Phyllobacterium zundukense: one gene and its partner. The protein of the gene in region 1 interacts with the protein of each later gene in a pairwise test. Links are inferred from orthologs where the notes say so. Each region holds a gene or a part of one and is shown on either strand. Other genes may lie near its edges.

Evidence for each region.
Region 2: the proteins of def (region 1) and BLM14_RS19290 interact in binary tests that used the Escherichia coli proteins (3 or more experiments, as listed by UniProt). The link is inferred for Phyllobacterium zundukense from one-to-one orthologs.

What each region holds. Positions count from the first base shown.
Region 1 is NZ_CP017940.1:3,198,552-3,213,492, forward strand. What follows is about bases 4,985-7,764. They hold def (peptide deformylase), read left to right. Parts: upstream 4,985-5,999; coding sequence 6,000-6,530; downstream 6,531-7,764. Other genes in these bases: BLM14_RS16065 (DNA recombination protein RmuC), read right to left, coding at 4,985-5,886; fmt (methionyl-tRNA formyltransferase), read left to right, coding at 6,541-7,470; BLM14_RS16080 (GNAT family N-acetyltransferase), read left to right, coding at 7,467-7,764. Outside these bases: BLM14_RS16050 (DUF3859 domain-containing protein), read right to left, coding at 1-233; BLM14_RS16055 (malate synthase G), read right to left, coding at 243-2,420; BLM14_RS16060 (hydantoinase/oxoprolinase N-terminal domain-containing protein), read right to left, coding at 2,528-4,543; more of BLM14_RS16065, read right to left, coding at 4,648-4,984; more of BLM14_RS16080, read left to right, coding at 7,765-7,964; tRNA pseudouridine(38-40) synthase TruA, read left to right, coding at 7,964-8,749; BLM14_RS16090 (hypothetical protein), read right to left, coding at 8,701-9,312; dapE (succinyl-diaminopimelate desuccinylase), read right to left, coding at 9,329-10,516; BLM14_RS16100 (2-dehydropantoate 2-reductase), read left to right, coding at 10,617-11,642; dapD (2,3,4,5-tetrahydropyridine-2,6-dicarboxylate N-succinyltransferase), read right to left, coding at 11,688-12,542; BLM14_RS16110 (LOG family protein), read left to right, coding at 12,693-13,535; BLM14_RS16115 (pyrimidine 5'-nucleotidase), read right to left, coding at 13,541-14,260; BLM14_RS16120 (GGDEF domain-containing protein), read left to right, coding at 14,436-14,941. UniProt on the Escherichia coli protein: Removes the formyl group from the N-terminal Met of newly synthesized proteins. Requires at least a dipeptide for an efficient rate of reaction. N-terminal L-methionine is a prerequisite for activity but the enzyme has broad specificity at other positions.
Region 2 is NZ_CP017940.1:3,853,248-3,868,310, forward strand. The notes cover bases 6,418-9,319. They hold BLM14_RS19290 (aspartate-semialdehyde dehydrogenase), read left to right. Parts: upstream 6,418-7,302; coding sequence 7,303-8,337; downstream 8,338-9,319. Other genes in these bases: BLM14_RS19285 (MFS transporter), read right to left, coding at 6,418-6,728; BLM14_RS19295 (MarR family winged helix-turn-helix transcriptional regulator), read right to left, coding at 8,386-8,856; BLM14_RS19300 (organic hydroperoxide resistance protein), read left to right, coding at 9,014-9,319. Also shown: BLM14_RS19245 (TetR/AcrR family transcriptional regulator), read left to right, coding at 1-251; BLM14_RS19250 (metallopeptidase family protein), read left to right, coding at 329-751; BLM14_RS19255 (YunG family protein), read left to right, coding at 843-1,202; BLM14_RS19260 (DUF1737 domain-containing protein), read right to left, coding at 1,183-1,389; BLM14_RS19265 (HpcH/HpaI aldolase/citrate lyase family protein), read right to left, coding at 1,433-2,314; leuD (3-isopropylmalate dehydratase small subunit), read left to right, coding at 2,472-3,077; BLM14_RS19275 (hypothetical protein), read right to left, coding at 3,234-3,443; leuB (3-isopropylmalate dehydrogenase), read left to right, coding at 3,662-4,774; more of BLM14_RS19285, read right to left, coding at 4,842-6,417; more of BLM14_RS19300, read left to right, coding at 9,320-9,436; BLM14_RS19305 (alpha/beta fold hydrolase), read left to right, coding at 9,626-10,447; BLM14_RS19310 (M3 family metallopeptidase), read right to left, coding at 10,454-12,505; BLM14_RS19315 (argininosuccinate synthase), read right to left, coding at 12,657-13,880; BLM14_RS19320 (ArnT family glycosyltransferase), read right to left, coding at 14,002-15,063.

The DNA of each region.
Region 1 (14,941 bases):
ATGCAGGCATGAATGTTCTCGGTTCGCGTGACGTTGACTGGCCCCTCAACCAGCCGGTTCAATCCCGTCGGTGTATCGGGCGATACTTCGGATCCGACCTCCTTGGCGCTGGTCAGTCCCCAGTCGACAATCTCGATCGCGGGCGTTTCCTCCTGCGCCGTCGCCAGCCCCGTGTTTCCCACCATCAATGAAATGAGAAGAACGAGATATCTGGCGCGGCGAAAGGTGGCCATTTGTGCTGATCAGGCTGCGGCCTGCCTGGCTTTCAGTTCCAGCCGACGCCGGTGAAGGACTGGTTCCGTATAGCCGTTCGGCTGTTCGCGGCCCTTGAAAACGAGATCGCAGGCAGCCTGGAAGGCGATGGAACCGTCGAAATCCATTGCCATTGGCTGGTAGAGCGGATCGCCCGCATTCTGCTTGTCGACCACTGACGCCATTCGTTTCAGGGTTTCAAGCACTTGCGCCTCTGTGGCGACACCATGATGCAGCCAGTTGGCGATGTGCTGGGCGGAGATGCGTAGCGTGGCACGGTCCTCCATCAAGCCGACATTGTTGATGTCCGGAACCTTGGAACAACCGACGCCCTGATCGACCCAGCGTACAACATAGCCGAGAATTCCTTGCGCATTGTTGTCGAGTTCACGCTGGATATCCTCAGGCGTCCAGTTGGGGCGCGAAGCGACCGGCACCGACAGGATGTCGCTGAGCTTTGCCCGGCCACGCACCTTCAACCCCGCCTGCACCTCGGCGACATTGACTTTATGATAATGGGTAGCGTGCAAAGTCGCAGCGGTCGGCGATGGTACCCAGGCGGTGTTGGCGCCAGCCTTGGGATGGGCGATTTTCTGCTCGAGCATTGCGGCCATCAGGTCGGGCATGGCCCACATGCCCTTTCCGATCTGCGCATGGCCGGAAAGTCCGCATTCGAGGCCGACATCGACGTTCCAGTTTTCGTAGGCGCCGATCCAGGAGGCCTGCTTCATGTCGCCCTTGCGGATCATGGGGTCGGCTTCCATGGAGGTGTGGATTTCATCGCCGGTGCGATCGAGGAATCCGGTGTTGATGAAGACGACTCGCTCCTTGGCGGCGCGAATTGCTTCTTTCAGGTTCACCGTCGTGCGGCGTTCCTCGTCCATGATACCCATCTTGATCGTATTGGGTTGCAAACCGAGCAATGTCTCGACACGCCCGAACAACTCGGAGGCGAATGCGACCTCTTCCGGACCATGCATTTTCGGCTTCACCACATACATGGAACCGGCGCGCGAATTCATGTGCCGTCCGCCCGGCCCGATATCATGGAGGGAGGCCAAAGCGGTGATCGCCGCATCCATGATGCCTTCCGGTATCTCATTGCCGTTCTTGTCGAGAATGGCCGGATTGGTCATCAGGTGGCCCACGTTACGCACCAGCATCAGCGAACGGCCAGGCACTGTCAGTGGCTTGCCATCCTTGCCGGTATAGTCGCGGTTGGCATTGAGCTTGCGCGTGACTGTCTTGCCGCCCTTATCGAATGTGTCTTCGAGATCGCCGTTCATCAGACCGAGCCAGTTGCGATAGACAACCACTTTGTCCTCGGCATCGACCGCGGCAACGGAGTCCTCGCAATCCTGGATCGTCGTCAGAGCGGATTCCAGCATGACATCGGCAATGTGGGCAGGATCGCTCTTGCCGATCGGATGGTCGGCGTTGACGACAATCTCGACATGCAGGCCATTCTTGACCAGCAGGATTGCGGTCGGAGCCTTGGCATCGCCGCGATAACCCGCAAACTGGCCTTCGTCCTTGAGTGCAACCGATCTACCGTTGGCGCTCAGGACGAGTTTCTGATTTTCAACACCAAGACCGGCAACATCCGCCCAGCTCGCGCCATCGAGCGGCGCGCTTTCATCCAGAAATGCTTTGGCCCAGGCAATAACCTTGGCGCCACGCACGGGATTGAACGCCTTGCCCTTTTCAGCGCCGCCCTCTTCCGGAATGGCATCCGTGCCGTAGAGCGCATCATAGAGTGACCCCCAGCGGGCATTGGCGGCGTTCAGCGCGTAACGGGCATTCATCACCGGAACAACGAGCTGCGGGCCGGCAGTCACCGCGATTTCCGGATCGACATTGCTGGTGGATACGGAAAATGCGCCGCCTTCGGGCAGCAGATAACCGATCTCCCTCAGGAAGGTTTCATATTCTTCCTGGCTATAGCCGGAGTTGCGCTTCTCCCTGTAAAAATCGTCCAGCTTTTGCTGAAAAGCATCGCGTTTTTGCAGCAATTCTCGATTCCTGGGCGCCAGATCATCAATAATCTGCGCAAATCCTGCCCAGAATTGTGCGGCATCGATACCGGTTCCGGGAATAGCTTCGTTGACCACAAAGTCGTGGAGCTTCTTCGCCACCTGCAACCCGTTGATTTCGATACGCTCGCCCATGATCGGTTCCTTCAAGATTTTCGTCATCCTACCCTTGAACACATCGGAGCATTCCGCGTCAATTCATCAATAGTGAACAGGATTTATGCCTTGATGGAAAGAATGACCTAATGTGCAATGCGCGGTCTGCCCGAAGCGGTGGCTATGAGCACGGCCTCGATGAATTTGCGCTGATCTTCGACGGTTGCAGCACTGATGTCTCGGGCGATGGTAATCTGGGCTTCGTCGGTTCCAGCCTCCAGCGCCAATAACCCGGCCTGCTGCTTCAGGACACTTTCCGCAAAGGCGATCGATTCCTCTTCGATCTGGAAATCCCTGACCACCTCGCCTGCCATGACACGGAACAAACCCTCTACGGGCTGGCTGATATGCGCCTCGACCGACACACGCACCTGCCCGACAACCGCGCCCAAAGCATTGGCAACATCGGTATCGACCGGAACGATGCATTCGGTGCCGAGCATGTCGCCGACTGCCGGATAATAGACTGGCGCCGACGCGCCCAGTCCGATCACTGGCCGGTCTATATCGAGCCGAACGCCGGCAATCCCGCTTTTGCCTGAAAGAGCCTGTTGCACCAGCGAGCTCGCCACAGTCTCCGGCCCTTCCAGCCCGTCCTCGGCAAAGACCGTTTCGAGAACCACTTCGGATGAACGCCGGATCAGCGCGTCAAAGGTACGGTGGGAAACTTCCTCCGGTGTGTCGCAGAGCGGGCGTCCGGCGCCATCCTTGCGCCGTGCATAGAGAACGGCGCCGTAGCGCGCCGCTTCCGCGTTCCAGTTGTTCTGTAGGCCAAGTACATGACAGGCATCCGACGGCGTAAAGCCCGAAAGATGAACCAGCCCCCGCGCCACAAGCCGGTTGATGGTTGCCGCCTGCGAGACAGAATTCAACAGCCGGTCAAGCGGCCGTGGCTCGACGGTGACGCGTTCATAAAGTTCAGCCTCGCCTTTGCTCAATCCTGATGCCATCTGTGCCGGAACGCCGGTCAGAAGCGCAAACCGTCCGTCGAGCCGCCCGGCATTGGCAGCTTTTACCTGACGCGCCAGATGATCGATGACTGCCGCACCATGATTGGTTGCAAGCAGGGACAGCGGCACAAGCCGCCTCGGTCCGAGCTTGATGCTTGGCGCCATGGCATTGTCGTCGAGCGATACTTCCGAGTCGCCGCCGAGGCCGAAGGTGCGCATGGCCACCGCTTCCACCATGGTGCGGAAGCCCCCGACGGTCGCACCGTTGGGATCGAGGCGCGGACGGCCCTTGTCCAGAACCGCGACGTCGGTCGTCGTGCCGCCAATATCCGAGACGATCGCATTATCAAGGCCCGTCATATGTCTGGCACCGACAAGACTAGCCGCCGGTCCCGAGAGTATCGTCTCGATCGGCCGGTGCCGGGCAAATGCCGCTGAGACAAGCGCGCCATCGCCCCGCACCACCATCAGCGGCGCATGGATGCCGCGCCGGTCGAGAAAGCCTTCCGTTGCAGCCACGAGCCGGTCGATCATGGCAATGAGCCGGGCATTGAGCACGGTGGTCAGGGCGCGGCGCGGGCCATTCAGCTTGGCCGATAATTCATGACTGCAGGTGACAGGAAGTCTGGTTTCCTTGCGCACGAGGTCGCGGATAGCGATTTCATGCTCCGGATTGCGCACGGCAAAATAGGCGCAAACGGCAAAGCCGGTGACGTCCTGCTGCAAGCGTGGCAAGGCTTCGATCAAGGCTGCCGGATCGAACGGCTGCGCGCGGCCATAGACATCGTGCCCGCCTGGAATGAACACCACCGGGTCCGAGCCCAGAGCGGTTCCAAGATCGGCCTTTTCCAGATCGGCTTTGGAGAAACCGACCATGACGAGCGCGATGCGACCACCGTGCCCCTCCACGAGCGCGTTGGTGGCAAGCGTCGTCGACATCGAAACAAGCCTGATGTCTGCTGGACGCACGGATGCTTCCGTAACGATACGCTCAACCGCGCCCGAAATGCCGACGCTCAGATCATGCCGGGTGGTGAGAGCCTTGGCCTTGGCGATGACACCGCGTTGCTCGGACCACAGGACTGCGTCCGTATAGGTGCCGCCCGTATCGATGCCGAGGAAGATCGCCTGTTCAATTGTGGATTCAGCCATGATGCCCTGCCCTATTTGCAGGCAGGGTTAGCGCATGACAGACGCGGCGGCTAGCGCCATTCCGACCATTTGCTGCCGCAGCCGCATTAGACCAGCAACCAGGCTCAATCTTCCCCATCGACGACGCGCAGGCGCAATTGGCCTGTCGCTGACGCAGCAGTACGGGCGGAATCTGCGTCTTTTACGACATCGCCGACCGGAGCCTCGGCAAATTCCAGAGCCTCGATCTTCTGGCCGCGCTTGGTTACCTTGCTGGAAGAGACGAGGATGTCGTCGATATCCTTGTTGGCCTGGCCGAAATGCGTCTGCAGGCGGCGAACCCGATCGTCGAGGCGGCCCACATCTTCCATCAGCCGGATGACCTCGCCCTGGATCAGATGCGCCTGTTCGCGCATACGCACATCCTTGAGCACGGCCTGAATGACTTGAATGGACAGCATCAGCAGCGATGGCGAAACGATGACGATGCGCGAGCGATGCGCCTTCTGCACCACGCCCTCGAAATTCTCATGGATTTCGGCGAAGATCGATTCGGACGGCACGAAAAGAAATGCCGTGTCCTGGGTTTCACCATTGATCAGGTATTTTTCCGCCACATCGCGAATGTGGATTTCCACATCGCGGCGGAACTGCGCGAGCGCCATTTTCTTGGCTTCCGGGCTTTCGGACGCGCGAATGGCGTTCCACGCCTCCAGCGGGAACTTTGCATCGATGACGAGATTAGGGGCGCCGTTCGGCATCCGCACGACACAGTCGGGGCGGCTGCCGTTGGAAAGCGTAGCCTGGAACTCATAGGCGCCCTGCGGCAGGCCATCGGCGACGATCGCCTCCATCCGCGCCTGACCGAAGGCACCGCGCGTCTGCTTGTTGGCAAGGATCGCCTGCAGTTGCACCACCTGTCCGGCGAGTGCCTGGATATTGTTCTGCGCGGTGTCGATGACAGCCAGCCGTTCCTGCAGTTTCGCCAGGTTTTCGTGCGTCGACTGCGTCTGTTCGGTCATCGTCTGGCCGATACGGCTGGTCATTCCGTCGAGCCGTTCGCGGATCGACTGATTGAGCTCGGCCTGGCGCGAGCCGAACAGCTCGGCCATAGTCTGCATGCGACCTTGCATTTCCGACTGGCTCTTCAGAATTTCGCCCATGCGCGCTTCCGCATCGCGTGCCCGGTCTTCGGCCTGTATTTCGGCGACGAGCCGCATGCGTGCCGAACGCCACACGGCGATGACAGCGAAAACCACGACGAGCGCGGTGATTGCCGCGGCTGCAAGAAGGGCTGCGCCGACAGAGACGGTGCTGGCGCCGAGCTGAAATAGCGTTTGATCGAGCGAAATTGACGTCTCCATAATGCGCAGACTAACCGATTCGGAGCGCAAATGTGAGATCAAAACGAGAACATTTTCACAAATGACTTTAACCTCGGATTGACGGCTCAAAGGTGAGATATTAGGTGATGCTCATGTCTATCAAACCGCTTGTTATTCTTCCCGATCCGCTGTTGCGCCAGGTTTCAAAACCTGTGGAGCGCTTTGACGCCGATTTGCGCAAGTTTTCGACCGATATGCTCGATACCATGTATGATGCGCCCGGCATCGGCCTTGCCGCCATTCAGGTCGGCGAACCATTGCGCATGCTGGTGATCGACCTTTCCAAGGAAGATGAGCCGAGAGCTCCTCAGATTTTCATCAATCCGCAGGTATTGGCTTCTAGCGATGACCGTAACATCTACGAGGAAGGCTGCCTCTCGATTCCGGACTACTATGCGGAGGTCGAGCGTCCGGCGACCGTGCGCGTGTCCTATTTTGATATCGAAGGAAAACAGCAGGAAGTAGCGGCCGATGGACTGCTTGCAACCTGCCTGCAGCATGAGATCGATCACCTCAACGGCGTTCTCTTCATCGACCACATATCGCGGTTGAAGCGCGAGATGGTGGTCAAGAAATTCAAGAAACTCGCCAAGGACCGTCCGCCGAGCCGGCTGGCGGTGTGAGCCGATGAGCTTGCGCATCATCTTCATGGGAACGCCGGATTTTTCAGTGCCCATCCTCAATGCCTTAATCGGCCAGGGTCACGAAATCGTCGCCGTCTATAGCCAGCCACCACGTCCCGCAGGCCGCCGGGGGCTGGAACTGACGCCCTCGCCCGTGCAGCGCAACGCCGAACAATTCGGTATCGAGGTGCGCACGCCAAAGAGCCTCAAGGGCGAAGACGAGCAGCAGGCATTTCGCGATCTCCAGGCCGATGTCGCTGTCGTCGTCGCCTATGGACTGATTCTGCCTCCTGCAATTCTCGAGGGCACACGGCTTGGCTGCTATAACGGGCACGCTTCGCTACTGCCGCGCTGGCGCGGCGCCGCACCGATCCAGCGCGCGATCATGGCGGGCGATGTCGAAACCGGCATCATGATCATGAAAATGGACGAGGGTCTTGATACCGGTCCGGTCGCCATGGCCGAAAAGATCAAGATCACGGCCGACATGACCGCCGGCGAACTGCATGACCAGCTCAGCATGGCTGGCGCCGATCTGATGGTGCGCGCGATGGCAGCGCTGGAGCGCGACAGCCTGACGCTGACGCCGCAAGCCGAGGAAGGCGTCACCTATGCCTCGAAAATCACCAAGGTAGAGACTCGTATCGACTGGACGCTACCCGCCATCGATGTTCACAACCGAATTCGTGGCCTCGCGCCGTTCCCCGGAACCTGGTGCGAGATGGAAATCGGCGAAAATCTGGAACGTGTGAAGCTGCTGCGCTCGATCCTGGCAACCGGTGTTGGGGAACCTGGTACGGTGCTCGACGACGATTTGCGTATCGCCTGCGGTGAAGGTGCAGTGCGCCTGCGCTCGCTTCAGCGTGCTGGCGGCAAGGTCATGGACGGGCAGGAATTCCAGCGCGGCGCCAAGATCGCGCAGGGGATGCGGCTGCCATGAATGGCATCACCGTCCGTGCGGCGCATTCCGACGATTACCCGTTCATTTCTGACATCCTGGTAACGGCTTTCGCGGGAACCGATGAAGCGAATCTCGTTCGCCGCCTGCGGCACGACAATGATGTCGTGCTCGAACTGGTGGCCCTGAACGACAAGGTCATCATCGGACACATCCTGTTTTCGCGACTGAAGCTGGCCGGAGCAGAGGATTTCGATGCCGTTGCGCTTGCTCCACTAGCGGTTGCGCCTGCCCATCAGGGAAAGGGCGCTGGAAGCAAACTGGTGCGAATAGCGCATGAACACCTGGCTGCCGCTGGCGAGACCCTGTCGATTGTCCTGGGCGAACCTGAATATTACGGGCGCTTCGGCTACGAGCACCAAAGGGCGGCGGGTTTCGAGAGCCCTTATCAAGGCGACTATCTCCAAGCCTATGCTTTTGGCGATGCGCCGTCATCCGGGACACTGATCTATGCTCCAGCCTTTGGAGCGCTTTAGTGCCGCGCTACAAACTGACCATTGAGTATGACGGCACTCCCTATGCGGGCTGGCAGCGGCAGGAAAACGGTCACACCGTCCAGGCGGCCATCGAGCAGGCCATCTTCAAATTCTGCGGCGAAACGATCTCTCTTGGCGCAGCAGGACGCACCGATTCCGGCGTGCACGCGACTGCGCAGGTCGCCCACGTGGATTTGACGAAGGACTGGAGCAGTTCAAAGGTGCGCGAAGCGCTGAACGCACATCTGGTCATCGCCGGAGAAACCGTCGGCATCATCAATGTCGAGCTGGTCGGCGGCAATTTCGATGCGCGGTTTTCGGCGACGGGCCGGCACTATCTCTACCGTATCATCAATCGCCGGCCTCCCGCCCCGCTGGAAGCGCATCGCGCCTGGTGGGTGAAGAAGCCGCTCGACGCGGACGCCATGCACGACGCGGCGCAGCGGCTCATCGGCACGCATGACTTCACCACGTTCCGGGCAACGCAGTGCCAGTCGAAAAGCCCGGTCAAAACACTCGATCATTTAAGCGTTTCGCGTAATGGCGAAATCATCGAAATCAGAGCGTCTGCCCGGTCCTTCCTGCACAACCAGATCCGTTCCTTTGCCGGAACGCTTAATGAAGTCGGTTGCGGCCGCTGGGACGCCGATGATGTCACGGCAGCGCTTGCCGCGCGCGATCGCAAGGCCTGCGGCCCCGTCGCACCGCCCTACGGCCTGTATCTCATTGGCGTGGATTATCCGATCACCACAGGGTCTGGCAGGGCGATGCCCAGCACGCCCTGAAGCAGGACCATCAGGAATAGCGATCCGGCAACAAGGGCAACAAAGAACGCTGCTGTGTAAGTATGCGATTTCTTCAGCGCTACGTGAGTCAGCCGGTAGGTCAGGAACATGATGGCCCCATAGAGCAGGAGGCCGAATCCGGTGGCCAGGCCCGGCCAATTCGGCAGCAAGACCCGCGCCAGCGTCGCAGGCACCATCAGCCAGGCGGCGATTGCTGTTCCCCAATTGCTGGCGACCACATAAGGACTGAAACGCTTGGCTATGCCGAGTTGCCGGGCGCTGAAAGCCAAGACGACCAACGGCAGGACCCAAGCGGCAAGATCGACGAACGCCACCCTGCCCATGATGGAAAAGCGGTTTCCCGTTTCCGGGCGCAGCGCAATCATGTCATTGGCGAAGATAATCCAGCCGAGGACCAGCGGCGGCAATGAAATCGTGATGGCATGGAACGACTGCCAGAATCCGTCTTCGGAAAAATCCAGCAGATCGAGGCCGTCGGCATGACCATTCATCATCCGCCAGGCGCCCCACAGATACCGTTGAATTTCATCAAAATCCGGCATTATCACTCATGTTCGTTTACGCAAAGAAGTCGGCGATAAAGCGTTCATAGATCTGGGTCAGCGTTTCAAGATCCGCAAGCGCCACCCGCTCATCAACCATATGCATCGTCTTGCCCACAAGACCAAACTCGACCACCGGGCAATAATCCTTGATGAAGCGGGCATCCGAGGTGCCGCCAGAGGTCGAAAGCTGTGGCCGGTTGCCGGTTACAGCTTCGACGGACGATGTCAGCGTCCCAATCAGCTTCTCGTCATGGGTAAAAAATACATGGCTTGGCCGGTGGCGCCAGATCAGTTCGTAGTTCACAGGTGTTTTCTTGCCCGGGCGCAGTTTGCTGCGTCCGGACGCCTTGTCGAGGCGGTTGTGGATCTCCGCCATCAGCGTTTCATCGGTCCACGTGTCATTGTAGCGAATGTTGAATATCGCCGTTGCCTTGGCCGGGAGGACATTCACCGCTGTATTGCCGACGTCGATGGTGGTGATTTCCAGATTGCTTGCCTGAAAGTCCTTTGTCCCTTCGTCAAATACGGGATAGAGCAGGCTGTCCACCAGCGTTACCAGGCCGCGCACCGGATTGTCGGCAAGATGCGGATAGGCGGCATGACCCTGCACGCCATTGACGACAATCGTACCAGACAGTGAGCCCCTCCGGCCGATCTTGATCATGTCGCCGAGCTTGTCCGGATTTGTCGGCTCACCAACGATGGCGGCATCCCAGCTTTCGCCCTTCGCCTTGGCCCATTCCAGCAGCTTGCCTGTCCCATTGATGGACGGGCCTTCCTCGTCACCGGTGATCAGGAACGAAATCGAACCCTTGAGCTCGCCATTCTTGTCAAGGTAGCGAGCCACGGCGGCGGCAAAACAGGCAATGCCGCCCTTCATGTCGACGGCACCGCGCCCATACATCTCGCCATTGTGGATGGCAGCAGAGAACGGGGGATAGGTCCATGCTGCCTCATCGCCCACGGGCACGACATCCGTATGACCTGCAAACATCAGGTGCGGTCCGTTGCCGGAACGCCGCGCATAGAGGTTCTCGACATCGGACGTGCCATCCTCGCTGAAGACCGGCCTTTCCACGGAAAAGCCGAGCGGCGAAAGCATAGCCTGAAGCGCTGTCAGGGCACCGCCTTCGACAGGCGTCACCGACGGGCAAGCAATGAGTTTGGCGAGGTTCTGAACAGGATCGGTCGATGATTTCATGTCCAAAGCGATAATAGAAAAGCATGATCCTGTCACGCACTGGATCGCAATTGCCGCATCTGTTTTAATGCGTGCTCAGCGTCAGTCAGGGGCCAGTACCATGATCTCAGACGATAGCCGGATTGTCATTGCCGGTGCCGGTTCGATTGGTTGTTATGTCGGCGGATGTCTTGCGGCGGCAGGCAGGGATGTGATCTTCCTGGTCAGACCACGTGTTGAGGCCGCGCTCCGGCAAAATGGCCTTAAGATCGTCGATCTGGATGGAACGGAGAAACTGGTTCCGCCGGAGCGGTTGGCGCTCGCAGTCGACCCGGCCGCGGCTTTCGAGCAGGCAGACATCATTCTCGTTGCCGTCAAGAGCGGTGCGACGGAAGAGATCGCCAAGCTGATCGCCCGGCATGCGCCGTCAACGGCAATCGTTATAAGCCTGCAAAACGGCATCAACAACGCGAGGGTCCTGCACCGAAATCTGCCGACTGGCTTCACTGTGATTTCCGGTATGGTGCCATTCAACGTCGTTCAGTCCGAAACGGATGGCGCAGCGCTGATCGTAAGGCGGACGACCGAAGGCACCGTTCTTATCGACGATAAGCCGGGGGACCTTGCCGATGAACTTTCCGTGCAAGGCCTCGACGTTCGCCACAGTCCGGACATGCAGGGCGTGCTGTGGGGCAAACTGTTGATGAATCTTAACAATGCAGCCAACGCCTTGTCGAATCTGCCTCTTGCCAAGCAGCTTGCTGATCGAAACTGGCGGCTCCTTCTGGCCGATCAAATGATCGAGGGCCTGAACGTCATGAAAGCGCATGGCATCGTGCCATCAAAGATTCAGGGCGTGTCGCCCGGGCTGCTTCCCTGGATCCTGCGCCTGCCCAACTTTCTTTTCCGCATTGTCGCGAAGAAGATGCTCAATATCGATCCTCGCGCCCGTTCTTCCATGTGGGAGGACCTTTCACGTGGCCGCCCAACGGAAATCGACTATCTTCAGGGTGAAATCGTTCGATTGGCGGGCGAGAAAAATGTCGCGATACCCCTCACGCAGAAGGTTGTCGGCTGCGTGAAGCAGGCGGAGGGAAAGCCGCTCCGAAGCCATTCGGTTGAGGAGATTCGGACGGCACGAGCCTGAAAACGTGCCGGAGAGGGCGAGACGACCCTCTCCGATCCACTAAAATCAGTCGCGCAGCAGCTCGTTGATAGACGTCTTTGAGCGTGTCTTTTCGTCGACGCGCTTGACGATCACCGCGCAGTAAAGGCCCGGGCCCGGCTCGCCGTTGGGGAAAGGCTTGCCCGGCAATGTACCGGCAACCACCACTGAATAGGGCGGCACTTCGCCGTAAAAAATTTCGCCGGTCGCACGGTCAACGATCTTAGTCGATTTACCGATGAATACACCCATGCCAAGGACAGCGCCTTCGCGAACGATGCATCCCTCGACCACTTCCGAACGCGCACCGATGAAGCAATTGTCTTCGATGATCGTAGGCCCCGCCTGCATCGGCTCCAGAACGCCGCCGATGCCGACGCCGCCAGAAAGATGCACATGCTTGCCGATCTGGGCACACGAACCCACGCCCGCCCAGGTATCGACCATCGTACCCTCGCCGACATAGGCGCCGAGATTAACGAAGGACGGCATCAGAATCACACCCGGTGCGATATAGGCCGAGCGGCGGACGATGGCGTTCGGGACAGTGCGGATTCCTGCCTTGGCAAATTCTGTCGCGCCCCAGCCATCGAACTTCGAGGGCACCTTGTCCCACCAGGCTGCGCCGCCCGGACCGCCCTCAATAATGCCCATTGGATTGAGACGAAACGACAGGAGAACAGCCTTTTTCAGCCACTGATTGGTTTTCCAGACCCCATCTGCCTGCTTCTCGGCAACACGTACGGTACCGCTGTCGAGCAACAGCAGCGACGTTTCGACGGCTTCGCGAATTTCGCCGCGCGTTTCGGTGCTGATTGCATCGCGCTCATCGAAGGCCTTGTCGATCGTCTTTTCGAGACTGGTCAGATCGGGCTTGGACATTTTGAGGTCACTCCATTACACGGGCGGTTAAGAACAATGGCCTAGTAAGTTAAGTCTGGGAGAGGGTCAATCTCGGCATTACCATGTTAGATGGTGATTGGAATTTTATGTCTGTAAGCGTCATACGCGTCCGCAGAAGGAGTAGAACAATTGAATACCGATGAAAAAAATAGCTGGACGCCGTTTTCCCACTCCTCAGAAGCGGTGCGCCGTGTAGAGACAGCGCCTGACACGCCGCAAACCCAATCGGCTACCTACCGGCTGGCCTTCGCCGATCCTGAATTCATGACGCGCCGCGACTTGCGTGCCGTTCGACTGCAGTTGGAATTGCTGAAGCCTGAGATGGCGCTCGCTGAACGCGGCATCCGTTCCACCGTTGTCCTGTTCGGCGGCGCGCGTATCCCCGAGCCGGGGGGTGCTGCCTGGGCCGCCAAGAACGAGACGCAGAAAAAAAACCTCGAAGCCAATTCGCGTTATTACGCCGAAGCGCGCAAATTCGCGCAGCTTTGCTCCATCTACTCCTCCACAACCTATAATCGCGAGTTCGTGGTCGTAACCGGCGGCGGTCCAGGCGTGATGGAAGCGGGCAATCGCGGCGCCGCGGATGTTGGCGCTCCGACGATCGGCCTCAATATTGTTTTACCGCACGAACAGGCACCCAATGCCTATGTCACGCCGGAGCTTTGCTTCAATTTCCACTATTTTGCCATCCGCAAAATGCATTTCCTGATGCGTGCCAAAGCCATGGCAATCTTTCCGGGCGGCTTCGGTACGATGGATGAGACGTTCGAGGCGCTGACGCTCATCCAAACGGGACGGATGGAGCGCATTCCCTTCCTGCTGTTTGGCAAATCGTTCTGGGAAAAGGCCATCAATTTCGATTTCCTCGCCGAACAGGGTGTCATCTCGCCGTCAGATCGCGAATTGATTACCTTTGTCGACAAAGCCGAGGAAGCCTGGGAGGTTATCCGAACCTTCTACGACCTGGAGTAACCGTATCAGACGGTCTCGCTCATCAGCTTCGGCAAAATGGAATTGAGGAACGAGGCAAGGTCGTCGGTAACATAATCGACATGGTCGGTATTGCCGGGATCGCGCTCCCAGATTTCCGAGAATGTCGGCTCGAAATTGTGCGGGACGATCAGGACCGTGGTCATACCCAAGGCCTTCGGCTCGACGAGATTGCGCGCCAGATCCTCGAACATGACGCTCGCGGCCGGATCGATCTTGTGCAGATCAAGGAACCGGTCATAGGCCGCACGGGCGGGCTTTGGGTTCAGTGCCGCCGCTCTGATGTCGAAAATATCGTCGAACTGCTCGAGAACGCCAAGCTGACCGGCCGCACGCTCGGCATGGCCGCGATCGCCATTGGTGAAGATGAACTTGCGGCCGGGCAGTTGCTTGATGGCTGTGGACAATGAAGGGTCTGGTACGAGCCAGGAATAATCGATGTCGTGGACCTTCTGCAGAAAATCGTCCGGATCGATATCGTAGCGGTCCATCAGACCTTTGAGGGTCGTGCCATAATCCTTGTAGAACCGCTTCTGGAGTTCGCGCGCATCCGCATGGGAAAGCTTCAGGAGATCGGCAACATACCCCGTCATTTTCACATCGATCTGGGAAAACAGATTGGAATGATGCGGATAAAGGGTATTGTCGAGATCGAAGACCCAATCAGTCACATGGGCAAAATTCAAGGGATCCGGTTTATTTGTCATACGCGACTCAGGTTCCGCCGTTTTACAAGAAGCCGAAACAGACACAAGGCATTCTGTTTCACTCCCGAATCAATAGACGAAAAAAGTCTGAACTACGACCGTTTTTAATTTTTCTGCTAACAGCCGCTTCATTAATTCGTCGTAGTACCTAAGAAGGGCTTCAGGTCGCCAGTTCATGAATAGAATTCTCCTCAAATGCGCGATGGTCATGGTCATTTCAGTGGCGTGTTCCCTGTTGATCACGGGAATCATGATGACTGCCAACGACATGCACGACCCGAGGGGATATGTCATCGCCACCGTTTGTCCCCTGCTGATCTCCCCGGCCATCTCCTTCCTGGTTTTCCGCCAGGCCGAGAAGCTGCGGCTGACGCTTGAGACCCTCAACAGGGTTATGCAGGAGCTGGAGATCACCAACGCCAAACTGTATGAGAAATCGTCACGCGACAGCATGACGGGACTGCTCAATCGCGAGACGTTCTTCAACTATGTGGACCGGGTGCGCGCGCAACAGGCAGGTTCCCTCCTGATCATCGACGCCGACCATTTCAAGAAGATCAACGACATGCACGGTCACTACAACGGCGATGGTGCCTTGATGGCCATCGCGCAATGTATCAGCGGCTGTATCGGGCAGGCTGACAGTATAGGACGTATCGGCGGCGAGGAATTCGCCGTTTA
Region 2 (15,063 bases), 660 kb from region 1 along the record:
ATTTTCGGCATGAATCTCCGGAAGCGGCCGGTCGCGCGGCGGAATCCTTCAGTCTTCTCATTGGGTTTATCGGCAGGGAACTCGGGCGCTCCGGCATTCGGCCCTCAACGGCGCTGGGACTTGCGCGCAATGCGCTGACCGAATGGCAGGGTGGCATCATGCTTGCTCACGGTCTGAAGGATCCAACGGTGCTTGCCGAGAGTTTTCGGCGAATCGAGCGATTGCTAATGGTGGCGCCCTCCAGGACCTGACGGTAAAGGTCAGGCCCCCTCGCATCTGTCATTCAAACGCATTATATGAAACCGGAAATGCCCTGCCAGGAGTTCCGATGGCCCGAAGTAACCAAACCGCCGACTGGGGTAATCGTTTGTCACCTTCGCTCGGCGAGATAGAATCTCTGGCGATCGAGGCTTACGCGCATTTGCCCGAAACATTTCGCGCGCTTTGCGGTGATATCACCATTCAGGTTTCTGAATTTCCCGACGACCAGATCGTCGAGGATATGGGGCTGGAGTCACCCTTTGATCTCCTCGGGCTTTTTGAAGGAACCGGCATTGGCGAGCGTTTTTCCCTTCAGACGGGTGAACAGGCCAATCGCATCACGATCTACCGCCGTGCTATCCTGGATTACTGGGCAGAATATGAGGAAGCGCTGGGTGAAATCGTAACCCATGTCCTGATCCACGAGATTGGCCATCATTTTGGCCTGTCGGACGAGGATATGGAACGCATCGAAGCAAGTGCCGAATAGTATCAATGCGGCGCAAAATGCCGGTTGCTGTTTGTGACGATTGCGATATTGCTCCCCACGATCAATCACTCGATAGTTTCGGAGGACTGCTTTGGCCGATTTTTCAACACCCTACGATCTTTATGAGGCACTTAAAGCGGCGTGGAGTTCAGAAAGCTCCAGCTCATGGTCGATTGAGAATCCCGCCAAGGGACAATGCAGTGTGACGTCACTGGTTACGCAGGATCTTTTTGGTGGCTCGATCCTCAAAACCAAGACCTATGGCGGTACGCATTTCTACAATGCGATTGATGGCGTCAAATGGGATATGACTGTGAGCCAGTTTGACCGGCCCATCCCATTCGAGGACAGGCCGGCGACACGCGAGGAAGCCATGGCCGACACATCAGAAGCTCAGTACCATGCACTCAAGCGCCGTCTGGAGCTTGTGCTTAGTAGTCGCTCAGCTTGATGCCAGGCTCATAATCAACGCCATCCACATCCTTGACTACGGCTTGGCCGCACTGCATCACGCCGGTCGCCGAATTGAACGCATAGGTTGGCGAGCCGTAAATGTGCCAACCCTTGTTCACAGCTGCCGTTACCTTGTGGCAGAAGCTTGCATCATCGGGGCCTGTCAGAAGCCGGTACAATTTCATGATTTTCTTTCCTAAATTTGTGCCAAAATCGGCCAGTCCTGGTTCACTTTTTGCCTATTGTCTCGACTTTTGCCAATAGTTTTTGCGCAGTTTCGAGATGCAGGCGCTCCACCATTTTGCCGCCTAGCGCGATGGCTCCCTTGTTCTTGTTCTCCGGGTGGAAGAAGGCCTCTACAATGGACCGTGCTTCCTCGATGGACGCTGCATCGGGGAAAAATGCTGTATTGGCCGCTTCGATCTGTGATGGATGGATAAGAGTTTTACCGTCAAACCCCATTTGAACAGCCTCGGCGCATTCGGCGGCGAAACCATCGCCGTCCGTAAAATCATTATATACGCCGTCAATCACATCGAGTTTCCCTGCCTTGGCGCAGAGCAGAATTTGCATAAGCCATGGCGTAAGATAAGCGCGCTTCCCGGCTAATCCCCTTCCGGTTTCCTTGGCGATATCATTGGTCCCGATGACAAAACAATCGAGCCGCGCCGTCGATCGCAGGCCGAGTTCAGCGATTTCATCGGCGTTGAGAATACCGCGCGGCGTCTCGATCATGGCCCAAAGACGGACATTCTCCGAAGCGTCGGTTTCCTCCAGTATCTCGGTGACGCTGGTGATGTCCTGAGGGGTCTCGACTTTCGGCAGAAGGATTGCATCGGGCTTGCACGCCCTGGCCGCAAGCAGATCTTCCGCACCCCACTCGCTTGAAAGACTATTGATACGGATAATTCGCTCGGCCGTGCTGGCTGTGTGAGCCAGAAAGTAGCTCCGCAATGCCTCACGCGCATCTTCCTTTGCGTCAGGGGCGACGGCGTCTTCCAGATCAAAGATGATAGCGTCCGTTGTCAGCGAAGCAGCCTTGGCCAGCGCCCTGGCATTGGAGGCGGGAACATAAAGCACGGAGCGGCGAGGGCGGAAGGGTTTACTCATGCCGACTTTCTTGCCTTGCTCGCGAAGCCAAGACAAGTGCTATCATGCGTGACCCCCGCTCTGACCCAAAGTGCCACAGGCGAAACTCTTTGATTCGCAGTCAAGCTGGTGTAAAGCGAAGCGCAAAGTCATTACCCAGGATCTACAGGCAGACATCATGGACAAATTCACCAAGCTCACCGGCGTTGCCGCTCCGCTGCCAATCATCAATGTCGATACCGACATGATCATCCCCAAGGACTATCTGAAGACGATCAAGCGGACTGGCCTTGGTACTGGCCTGTTTGCCGAGATGCGCTACAACGATGATGGCAGCGAGAATCCGGATTTTGTTCTAAACAAGCCAGCCTATCGAAAGGCACAGATCCTTGTCGCCGGCGATAATTTCGGTTGCGGATCGAGCCGTGAACACGCTCCGTGGGCGCTGCTGGATTTCGGCATACGCTGTGTCATTTCGACGAGCTTTGCGGATATTTTCTACAATAACTGCTTCAAGAACGGGATTCTACCGATCCGCGTCAGTCATGAAGATCTCGACAAGCTGATGGATGATGCACAGCGCGGCGCTAATGCGACACTGTCGATTGATCTCGAAGAATTGACGATCAAGGGGCCGGATGGCGGTACAATCAGCTTCGAGCTTGATGAGTTCCGCCGCTACTGCATGTTCAACGGCCTCGACGATATCGGCCTGACCATGGAAAAGGCAGCGAAGATTGATAACTTCGAATCTGCCAATGCAGCAAAGCGTCCCTGGGCGTGAATGGTTAGAATGTTCTGAGGGCCCGGATTTCCGGGTCTTTGGCTATTTGTATTCGCGCTGGGTCGGCAGTTGCATCCGAATGCGCCCCCCCCCGCCAGGGGCCCCGCAATATCTCGATCGTCCCGTCATGCAATATCGCGATTTGTCGGGCAAGGTTTAAGCCCAGACCCGCTCCGCGCGACGCTGACTTTGGTCGAGGTCGACAATAGTTGTTGGCGGGCCGTAGTCCAGAATGACCGATTCAACCGGCTGTCCGATGTAATTCTTCATGATATCGGAAGCGCATCCCGCCAGCACAATCGTGATCGTCGCAAGGAACGCGCCAAAGGCGACATGCCTCAAGCGGCCGGCTTTGCAGAAAGACATGTTTCACCCCCCATCGTAAAAACCATGTCCGGCAACTAGGCTGCGAAGATTGCGCCGACATTACAACTGCACATCTTTGGATCGCGCGAATCGTTCACAATTGATTGCCAGTGTTATCGGCATTCAGAAAATTTCGCAGAAAGCTTTCCATCTTTGCTGAACTTGCGCTAAGTACGCGCCATCCCGATTACAGCGATCAATCAATGAGGTTTCCCAGCATGGCATCGAAAAAGCTCCTTCTTCTTCCCGGCGACGGTATTGGACCTGAAGCAATGGCCGAAGTCCGCAAAATCATTGCCTACATGAATGCCGAATTGAAGAGCGGGTTTGAGCTGGACGAAGGTCTCGTTGGCGGCTCAGCTTATGACGCGCACGGTAAGGCCATCTCCGAAGCGGATATGGAAAAGGCGCTCGCATCCGACGCCGTTCTCTTTGGTGCGGTGGGCGGGCCCAAGTGGGACAGCGTTCCTTATGACGTGCGCCCGGAGGCAGGTCTCTTGCGCCTGCGCAAGGATATGGAACTCTTTGCGAATCTTCGCCCGGCAATCTGCTATCCGGCGCTCGCCGATTCGTCGTCTCTCAAGAAGGAAGTTGTCGAGGGTCTCGATATCCTGATCGTGCGCGAATTGACCGGCGGCGTTTACTTCGGCGAGCCGAAGGAAATCCGCGACCTGGGCAATGGCCAGAAGCGTGGCATCGATACGCAGGTCTATGATACATACGAGATCGAGCGAATTTCCGGAGTTGCCTTCGAATTGGCGCGCACGCGCGGCAACAAGGTGACGTCGATGGAAAAGCGCAATGTCATGAAGTCGGGCGTGTTGTGGAACGAAGTCGTTACGGCGACCCACAGGGCGAAGTATTTCGACGTCAAGCTCGAGCATATGCTGGCCGACGCCGGCGGTATGCAGCTTGTCCGCTGGCCCAAGCAGTTTGATGTGATCGTCACCGACAATCTGTTTGGCGACATGCTTTCCGATATCGCGGCGATGCTTACAGGCTCCCTTGGCATGCTTCCTTCGGCGTCGCTTGGTGCGCCTGATGCCAAAACCGGCAGCCGCAAGGCACTTTACGAGCCCGTACACGGCTCGGCACCGGACATCGCCGGTACTGGTGCGGCCAATCCGATCGCCATGATTGCGTCCTTCGCCATGTGCCTGCGCTACTCCTTCAATATGGTTGCCGAGGCCGACAGGCTGGAAGCAGCCATTGCCGGCGTTCTTGATGACGGCATTCGCACGGCGGATATCATGTCGGAAGGAAAGACCAAGGTCGGCACCACCGAAATGGGCGACGCAATCCTGGCCAAATTCAAGGCGTTGGCTGCCTGATCCAGAGAATTTGAACTATGAAAAAAGCCCGGCGCGAGTGATCGCGCCGGGCTTTTTTGATTGGCAATTACTTGATTGCGTCGAGATCGGTGTCTTTCGTGTCCCGTACGAAGATGAGACCGATGACCAAGGTCATTGCCGCGATGACGATCGGGTACCAGAGGCCATAATAAATATCACCCTTGGCCGCGCTCATCGCGAAGACTGTTGCTGGAAGCAGACCACCGAACCAGCCATTACCAATGTGATATGGCAAGGACATGCCGGTGTAGCGGATGCGGGTCGGGAACATCTCGACCAGAATGGCCGCTATCGGCCCATAGACCATGGTCACATAGATCACGAGCACGAACAGGATCGCAATCACCTTTGGCCAGCTGACGGCCGCCGGATCGGCAACCATCTTAAAGGCGCCAGCGCCCGGAATCGTGTAGACCGGCACCTCAGTCGCGCCGGCCGCCTCTTCCGTGGTCAGAAGCTTGTCCTTGATCGCCTGATCGACAGGAACCATGGTCTTTGCACCACCGCGGATCGCAGCCGGGTCGAGCGCAAGTTTCGGATTGGCAGCAATCAAGGCGTCAAGCTTCGAATCGGCGACCTTTACTGGATCGCGGACTAGGGGGTAACCGCCGTCCTGAAGCGCTATGTTGATGCCCTTTGCAAAAGCACCTTCCTTTGCCTTTGCATCGGCTCCAGCGGCAACGGCGTCGTAAGACTCGACCGTTTCATTACCGATCTTGACCGTGGCTACAGTGCCGGGCGCTGCAGTGGCCACAACGTCATAGGGAACCGAGTTGCGGGTCAGGAACGATGTCGCGATATCGCAGGAAGTGGTGAACTTAGCCGTGCCTGTCGGGTTGAACTGGAATTTGCAGTCGCCGGGTGCAGCTGTGACGGTCGCGCGAACATTCTGTTGCGCGGCGGCAAGTGCCGGATTTGCAGCCCAGGTCAAGGCCTTGAACAGCGGGAAGTAAGTGATAATGGCGAGCGCCAGTCCGGCCATGATGATTGGCTTACGGCCGATCTTGTCGGACAGCCAGCCGAAGAAGACGAAGAAACCGGTGCCGAGCAGGAGTGCTATTGCAATCATGATGTTGACCGACTGCGCGTCGACTTTCAGCACATTCTGCAAAAAGAACAGCGCGTAGAACTGGCCTGAATACCAGACGACAGCCTGACCGGCAGTGAGACCGAAAAGCGCGAGCAAAGCGATCCTGGCATTCTTCCATTGGCCGAAAGCTTCGGAAAGCGGAGCCTTGGAACCCTTGCCTTCTTCCTTCATCTTCTTGAAGGCCGGTGATTCACTCAACGACAGCCGAATCCACACGGAAATTCCGAGAAGAACAAATGAAAGCAAGAAAGGAATGCGCCAGCCCCAGGCAGCGAATGCTTCTTTGCTGAGCGAATTCTGGATGATCAGGATGACGATGAGTGAGAGGAACAGACCCAGCGTGGCCGTAGTCTGAATCCACGATGTGTAATAGCCGCGTCTGTTGCTCGGTGCATGTTCGGCGACATAGGTTGCCGCACCACCATATTCACCGCCAAGGGCAAGACCTTGAAGCATGCGAAGGGCGATCAGGATGATCGGTGCGGCAATGCCCCAGCTGGCTGATCCCGGAAGTACGCCAACCAGGAAGGTTGACAGACCCATGATGAGGATGGTGACGAGGAATGTGTATTTGCGGCCGACCAGATCGCCGATGCGGCCAAAGACCAGCGCACCGAATGGCCGGACAAGGAAGCCTGCCGCAAAGGCAAGCAGCGCAAAGATATTACGCGTTGCTTCCGGATACTCGCTAAAAAAGGCTGCGCCGATGAAAGCGGCCAGAGAACCGTAAAGATAAAAATCGTACCATTCGAAAACAGTTCCGAGCGAAGAAGCGAAGATAACCTTCTTCTCTTCTCTCGTCATACCCCGACTAGAAGTGTCGGCCACAGACGTGGTTGCCATTACTATTCCTCCCAGAAAACAGCAGTTGAGCCAAGGACATGATCAGTTCTAACCCCTCGATCATGGCCTCGACCGTTGACACTACGCATGGCCCCTTTGCTGCGCTTGCTTGCTGCGGCAAACCATACGTCGGTGAATGTCCCTCGGAATTTTCTCCCCCAAAGGTCACGCACCCGATGCACGCGCGGAGTGTTCAACAAATATTGATGAAAGCAAAGCCCGTATCTTACGTCAATTGTCTAAAATTGTGCGTAACACGACATATTCTTGTCATTTGAAGAGACAATTGACTCTTTTAGGAAACCGCGTACAAGCACAATCGGACAAGGAGACGCCCAGGTGGGTAGCGAATCAACAGCACTGTTTTTGACAAACGGTTCCGGCGAGATTGCCGGATGCGCTGGTGCGCCTGCTCTTATCCGCAAAATTTCGGCCAAACAGACTGCGAAAACGACCACCAAAACGGTCTGATTTCCCTTGGCCTGCTCGCCCCCTCCCGGGTCCGGCCCGGGGGAGAAGACCCGCAGTGGCCAGCGGGTTTCTGAACAGCAGAGAGGGACAGGAGATATTACAGATGAGTTTCAAGGTTGCAGTTGTTGGTGCCACAGGCAATGTGGGCCGCGAAATGCTTACAATACTGGAAGAGCGCGGCTTTCCCGTCAGCGAAGTCGTTGCGCTCGCCTCGCGCCGGTCGCAAGGAACCGAAGTTTCCTTTGGTGACCGTACGCTGAAGGTCAAGGCGCTGGACACCTACGACTTTTCCGATACGGATATCTGCCTGATGTCGGCAGGCGGCAATATTTCCAAGGAATGGTCGCCCAAGATCGGCGCGCAAGGCTGCGTCGTCATCGATAATTCCTCGGCCTGGCGCTACGATTCCAACGTACCGCTGATCGTGCCGGAAGTGAATCCCGATGCGATTTCCGGTTTCACCAAGAAGAACATCATTGCCAATCCGAATTGCTCGACCGCACAGCTTGTCGTTGCCTTGAAGCCTTTGCATGACAAGGCAAAGATCAAGCGTGTCGTTGTTTCGACCTACCAGTCCGTGTCGGGGGCCGGCAAGGAAGGCATGGACGAGCTGTTCGAACAGTCCCGCGCGGTGTTCGTTGCCGATCCGGTGACAGCGAGGAAGTTCACCAAGCGCATCGCCTTCAATGTGATTCCGCACATCGACGTGTTTATGGAAGATGGCTACACCAAGGAAGAATGGAAGATGGTCGCCGAGACCAAGAAGATGCTTGATCCCAAGATCAAGCTCACGGCGACCTGCGTGCGCGTTCCGGTTTTCATCGGCCACTCGGAAGCGGTCAATATCGAATTCGAAAGCCCGATGAGCGCAGAAGAAGCCCGGGATATCCTGAGCGATGCACCAGGTTGCCTGGTCATCGATCGCCATGAAGATGGCGGCTATATCACGCCTTATGAAGCAGCGGGTGAGGATGCCACCTATATTTCGCGTATCCGGGAAGACATTACGGTCGAAAACGGCCTTTCCATCTGGATTGTGTCGGACAATCTGCGCAAGGGCGCTGCACTCAACACGATCCAGATTGCCGAGCTTCTGGTTGCACGCGGACTGATTCAGCCGAAGAAGATCGCTGCCTGATCGATCTGTACTGTCGAGAATACAAAGGGCGCGGGAAACCGCGCCCTTTTACTTTGCCTCGTCAATGCTCGCGACGAGATTATCGCGCATTGCAATGAGCTCTGATCGCAGTGTCTGCGCTTCGTCCATGGTGCAGCCAAATGCCTTGCCCATGGCGGTAGGCACAGCTTCAGCGCGCTCGCGCATGCTACGGCCTTCATCCGTAAGTCCGATCAGGACCTGGCGCTCATCAACGGTGTCGCGCCGCCTTGTAATCAGTCCTGCAGTCTCAAGGCGTTTCAACAGGGGTGTCAGTGTGCCTGAATCGAGGCTGAGCTTGTCGCCTATGGCCTTCACGGTCTGATTTTCCTGCTCCCACAATACCACCATCACCAGATATTGCGGATAGGTCAGCCCAAGCGCAGCAAGACGCGGCTGATAGGCGCGCGTTACCGCATTCGCGGTGGAGTAAATGGCGAAGCACAAAAAATTCGACAGCTTCAGCTGCGACTCCTGCGCATTTCCTGTCGCGTTTTCCATCCTGGTCACTCCTACGGTTCTGTCTGCGCAAGATAGCCAAGCGCATTAGATTGCGCATCATTTAATTTTTCATCACTCATAATAAAAATAGATTGCACACAATTGAATTGTGTGCAATCTAATATGTGCCGAACAAATCCAACCAAGGAACAGACCAATGAGTATTCTCTATACGACTAAGGCGACAGCAACCGGCGGCCGTGATGGCCGCGCTACCAGCGAAGATGGCCGGTTGGCCGTCACCCTTTCAACTCCGAAGGAACTTGGCGGCAATGGTGCCGAGGGTACCAACCCCGAGCAGCTCTTTGCGGCCGGCTATTCCGCCTGCTTCCTCGGCGCAATCAAATATGTGGCCTCGCAAAAGAAGGTCAAATTGTCCGAGGGCACAGCAGTCAGCGCCACGGTTGGCATTGGTCCCCGCGACGATGGCAAGGGCTTTGGCCTCGATGTCGCGCTGGCTGTTACTCTGCCCGGTGTAGAAGCGGAACAGGCTCGCGAAATCGTCGATGGCGCACACGTGGTCTGCCCCTATTCCGAAGCAACCCGCAGCAATCTGAACGTACGTATTTCAATTAATTGACACCCTGGGTTGTTAAGCAGGGTCAACGGGACCAGTATCATGCGCAATTCTCATTGGACGTCACGCCGTTCCTTCCTGACCGCCGGCGCAGGCCTTGTTGCCGCCGCCAGCCTTCCAGCCAGCGGCGCAATGGCGGTGCAGACACCCAAGACATCAAAATCCAGCCAACCAGTGAAAGGACACAATGCGATGACCACGATCACGACAAAGGACGGAACCGAAATCTATTACAAGGATTGGGGCAAGGGACAGCCGGTCGTCTTCAGCCATGGCTGGCCGCTCACCGCCGATGCCTGGGAAGACCAGATGTTCTTTCTGGCGTCGCATGGCTACCGGGCCATTGCCCATGACCGCCGCGGCCATGGCCGTTCGAGCCAGCCGTGGAACGGCAATGACATGGACCAGTATGCAGACGATCTGGCAGAGCTGTTTGAAAAGCTCGATCTGAAGGACGCAATCATGATCGGTCATTCGACTGGCGGTGGCGAAGTGGCGCGCTATATCGGCCGCCACGGCACGAAACGAGTCGCCAAGGCCGTGCTGGTCGGCGCCGTGCCGCCGTTGATGCTGAAGACCGACGCCAATCCGGAAGGCCTGCCGATCGATGTCTTCAATGGCATCCGCGACGGTGTCATCGCTGACCGCTCGCAGTTCTTCAAGGATCTGTCATTGCCGTTCTATAGCTACAATCGGCCCGGCGCAAAAGCCTCAGAAGGCGTCAGGGATTCCTTCTGGCTGCAGGGCATGATGGCAGGGATGCCAGCCTCCTATTTCTGCATCAAGGCGTTCTCGGAAACCGACTTCACCGAAGACTTGAAGAAAATTGACGTGCCGACATTGTTCATCCACGGCGATGACGACCAGATCGTGCCGATTGACGATGCCGCCCGCAAAGCGGTCAAGCTTGTCAAGAACGCCACGCTGAAGGTCTATCCCGGTGCGCCGCATGGCCTTGCCACGACGCACAAGCAACAGCTCAACGAGGATCTGCTCGCCTTCGCCAAGGCCTGATCTAACTCAAGCAAGCCCACGCTTTTCGATCATCGCATCGGGCGTGGGCATCTTGCCGCGGAAAGCTTTGTAAAGCTCTTCCGGATCCCGGCTTCCACCTGCTGAGTAGATATACTGTTTCAGCTTTGCCGCGAGATCGGCGTTGAACACATCGCCGGTTTCCTCAAACGCCTTGAAGGCATCCGCATCGAGCACTTCCGACCACATGTAGGAATAGTAGCCGGCCGAATATCCATCGCCGGAGAACACGTGCGTGAAATGCGGCGTACGGTGACGCATGATGATCGCGTCCGGCATCTCCAATTGCTTCAATGTTTCCGCTTCGAACTTGATCGGATCGGCTGGTGGTGTGCCGTCAGCGTGGAACGCCATGTCCACCAATGCGGAAGAGGTGAACTCCACCGTATTGAATCCTGCATTGAACGTGTTCGCTGCAAGCACCTTGTCGAGTAGGGCCTTCGGCATGGCCTCGCCCGTGCGGTAGTGGATGGCATATTTTTCCAGGATGGCTGGTACAGTCAACCAATGTTCGTAAAGCTGGGATGGCAGTTCGACAAAGTCGCGCGATACCGATGTTCCGGAAACTGCAGGCCAGGTCACGTCCGACAAAAGCCCATGCAGAGCATGACCGAATTCGTGAAACAGTGTTCGGGCGCCATCAAGCGAAAGCAGAGCCGGCTCACCCTTGGGCGGCTTGGCGAAGTTCATGACATTGTAGATGATCGGCTTGTTCACGCCGTCGAGTTTGTGCTGCGATTGGAGTGCACTCATCCATGCGCCGGAACGCTTCGACTGGCGGTTGAAATAGTCACCAAGGAAGAGACCGCGCTTGCTGCCATCCGGATTGAGGACTTCCCAGACGCGCACATCAGGGTGCCAAGTCGGGATGCCGGTCTTCTCGTCGAAACGGATGCCGAACAGGCGTGTGGCGACATCGAAGCAGGCCTCAATGATCTTCTCCAACTGCAGATAGGGCTTCAACTCGGTCTCATCGAAAGCAAAGCGCTCATTGCGCAGCTTTTCGGCATAGTACCGCCAATCCCATGGCTCAACCTTGTGATTGCGGCCTTCGCCAGTAATGAGCCGCTGCAGGTCAATTTCTTCTTCGGCCGCGCGTGCCCGCGCCTTGTCCCAGACGGGCTCAAGCAGATCCATGACCGCCTTCGGTGTCTTGGCCATTGTGTTATCGAGCTTGTACGCAGCAAAACTCTGATAGCCCAGCAGTCCGGCTTTCTCGGCGCGCAGCTTCACCATCTCGGCGACGATGCCCGTATTGTCGGTTTCGCCGCCATTCTCGCCGCGAGCGGCCCAGGCGCGGAATGCCTTTTCGCGCAAGGCGCGGTTTTCAGAGAAAGACAGGAAGGGTTCGATGATTGAGCGCGACAACGTAACCGCCCATGCATCAGGACGGTCGCGCTCCTCAGCCGCGCCACGCATCGCGTCGCGCACGAAGTTTGGCAGACCCGCCAGTTCCGTTTCATCAGTGATGAAAAGCGCCCAGTCGGCCTCATCCTTCAGGACATTCTGGCCGAATTGCGCGCCAAGACTTGCAAGTTTCTCGTTGATGTCCGCAAGCCGCGCCTTGCCTTGCTCATCCAGTCTTGCACCGCTGCGTACGAAACCTTTCCAGGTTTTATCCAGCACGCGATCGGTTTCGGGGTCGAGACCGAGCAGGTCGCGCTGTTCATACAGCGAGTCGATGCGGGCAAAGAGCAACGGGTTCATCATGATGGAGGAAGAATGCCGCGACATTTTCGGGGCAAATACCCGCTCCAGGGCTTGGATCGTGTCATTGGTATGAGCACCGGCCCTTAACCAGAAGATTGCCGAGACACGATCAAGATCCTTGCCCGAGAGCTGCAGCGCCTTCAACGTATTGTCTATTGTTGGCGCTTCGTGATGGGTGACAATCGCTTCGATATCCGCAAGATCAGCCGCCAGCGCAGCGTCAAATGCAGCAGCGAAATCATCGTCGTTGAATGCTGTGAAATCTGGCAGCCCCAGAGGCCCAGTCCATTCAGTCAGTGCGGGATTGATGGCCGTTTTAGTCGAGGACATGGGGCACTCCGTCATGTGGCAAGAACAGTTTGGTTCTAACATCTAAGACGGAGATGCGATGGCCACAAGCCGGGCAGCCAATAAAGTATGGGGCGGCAAACGAAACAAAAAAAGCGGGGCAGGGCCCTGCTTCATTCTGCGTCGAGTAATATCAGCTGTTGCGCTTGCGAGCGGCCAGCGTACGCAGACGCAGGGCGTTCAGACGGATAAAGCCGGCGGCGTCCTTTTGGTCGTAGGCGCCGCGGTCATCTTCGAAAGTCACGAGTGCATCGGAATAGAGCGACTTTTTCGACTTGCGGCCGGAAACCATGACATTGCCCTTGTACAGCTTCAGGCGAACACTACCTTCGACATCTTCCTGGCTCTTGTCGATCATCGCCTGCAGCATTTCGCGCTCCGGCGAGAACCAGAATCCGTTATAGATGAGCTCGGCGTAGCGTGGCATGAACTCATCCTTCAGATGAGCCGCACCGCGGTCCAAGGTGATGGATTCCATGGCGCGGTGTGCCGCGAGCAAGATGGTGCCGCCCGGTGTTTCATAGACACCGCGTGATTTCATGCCGACGAAACGGTTCTCGACCAGATCAAGACGACCGATGCCATTGTCGCGGCCAAGATCGTTGAGCGTCTTGAGCAGGTTTGCTGGCGAAAGCGGTTTGCCGTCGATGGCGACTGCATCACCTTTTTCGAAGGCGATCTCGATTTCCGTCACCTTGTCCGGCGCTTCCATCGGCGAAATCGTGCGCTGGTGCACATATTCCGGCGCCTCTTGCCAGGGATCCTCAAGCACCTTGCCTTCCGATGACGAGTGCAGGAGGTTCGCATCGACCGAGAACGGCGCTTCACCGAGCTTGTCCTTGGCGATCGGGATCTGGTGCTCGCGGGCAAATTCCAGTAGATCCGTGCGGGACTTGAAAGTCCAGTCGCGCCAGGGGGCGATCACCTTGATATCGGGATTGAGTGCGTAGGCAGAAAGCTCGAAGCGCACCTGGTCATTGCCCTTGCCGGTCGCGCCATGGGCGATGGCATCTGCGCCAGTGCGGGCAGCGATCTCGACCAGATGCTTGGAAATCAGCGGGCGCGCGATGGAGGTGCCAAGCAAATAGACACCCTCATAGACGGCGTTGGCGCGGAACATCGGGAAGACGAAGTCGCGCACGAATTCTTCGCGCACGTCCTCTACATAGATTTCCTTGATGCCGAGCATCTCGGCTTTCTTGCGCGCCGGTTCGAGTTCCTCGCCTTGGCCAAGATCGGCGGTGAAAGTCACGACCTCAGCACCAAGTTCCGTCTGCAGCCATTTCAGGATGATGGATGTATCGAGACCGCCCGAATAGGCCAGTACGACTTTCTTGACGTCTTTCCACTTGTTCATTGTGTTTCCCTGGAATCCCGACCGCAATCGCGGCGCCAATTGTCTCTATGTTGCGGGTCTTTTAGCAGTTGCCGTGATGTTGGCAAGGTTGGTATTGATTTGGGGCCAAAGCAGCAACATTCTATTTGCGGAGCGCAATCCAGCCGTGCTGACCATTTTGCTCCCGCGCCTCGATCAGCTGGCCGGACTTCAGCGCGGCTATGAATGGCTGCCATTGTACGCGTCGCCAGCCGGCGACGACCTCTTCAACCGAAAACCCTCTCGCGCCGAGAGTATCCGCTACGGATTTTTCGTTGGTCATGACCATTCTGATCTCGGGTGCTATTCCCGCTTCCGGGAATCGGCGCATCTGCTTGAATGGCGTGTCGCGGTCAGTGTGCAGCCGGACCTTGGCCGCATCAAGATGAGAACCGATGAACAGCACTTCATTTTCAGGCAAGTGGAGCGGTTTTGCCTTCGCCGCAAGAACTTCGCCGATATCCGGCAGCAATAATCCACTGAGAACGGGCGCGCCGATGAAACCGCTTCCCAGCAACAGGAGTGCAAAACACAGGGCCAATCGGTCGATCCCGGCATTGCGGCTGACGAGCCATAGGGTGACCAATCCCAGAAATGCTGCTGTCGCAAGGCCGATTATGGTAGTCGGGGCCAGGAGGAGCAAACCTATCATCAAGAGTGCCGCGAGCGCTCCGGCTGTGAGAATCATGGATACCCGCAGGATCATGCGCAGCAGATTTTCTGACTTCTGATCCATGACACTTTGCAAGGCGCAGGCGAGCAGAATGCTGACAAGGGGTATGACTGGCATCACATAGCGGTGGGATGCATAGTTGGATAATGAGAATATGATGACAACACTGGCGACCCAACCGGCCAGAAACGGTGCAGCAGCTCCGATCGGTCGCCAATTCGGGCGCTTGCCGTTCATTTTGCTGGCGATGACGAGCATGGTCAGCCACAACACCACCGGCAAAAACAGCCCCGCGAGGTTGTTCGAAATACCATTGATAAATGTGCCGATGCCGATGGAGACCTTTTCGGAAAGCTGGTCGCCAACAAAATCCGACGCCATCTCGCTCGCTGCCGTGAACGATTGATAGACAAACCAGGCGCCGAACAGAACGATCGATGGCCAGATTATCGCAGGCAGCCAAAGACGCTTTGCATGCTGGCGCATTGAGGG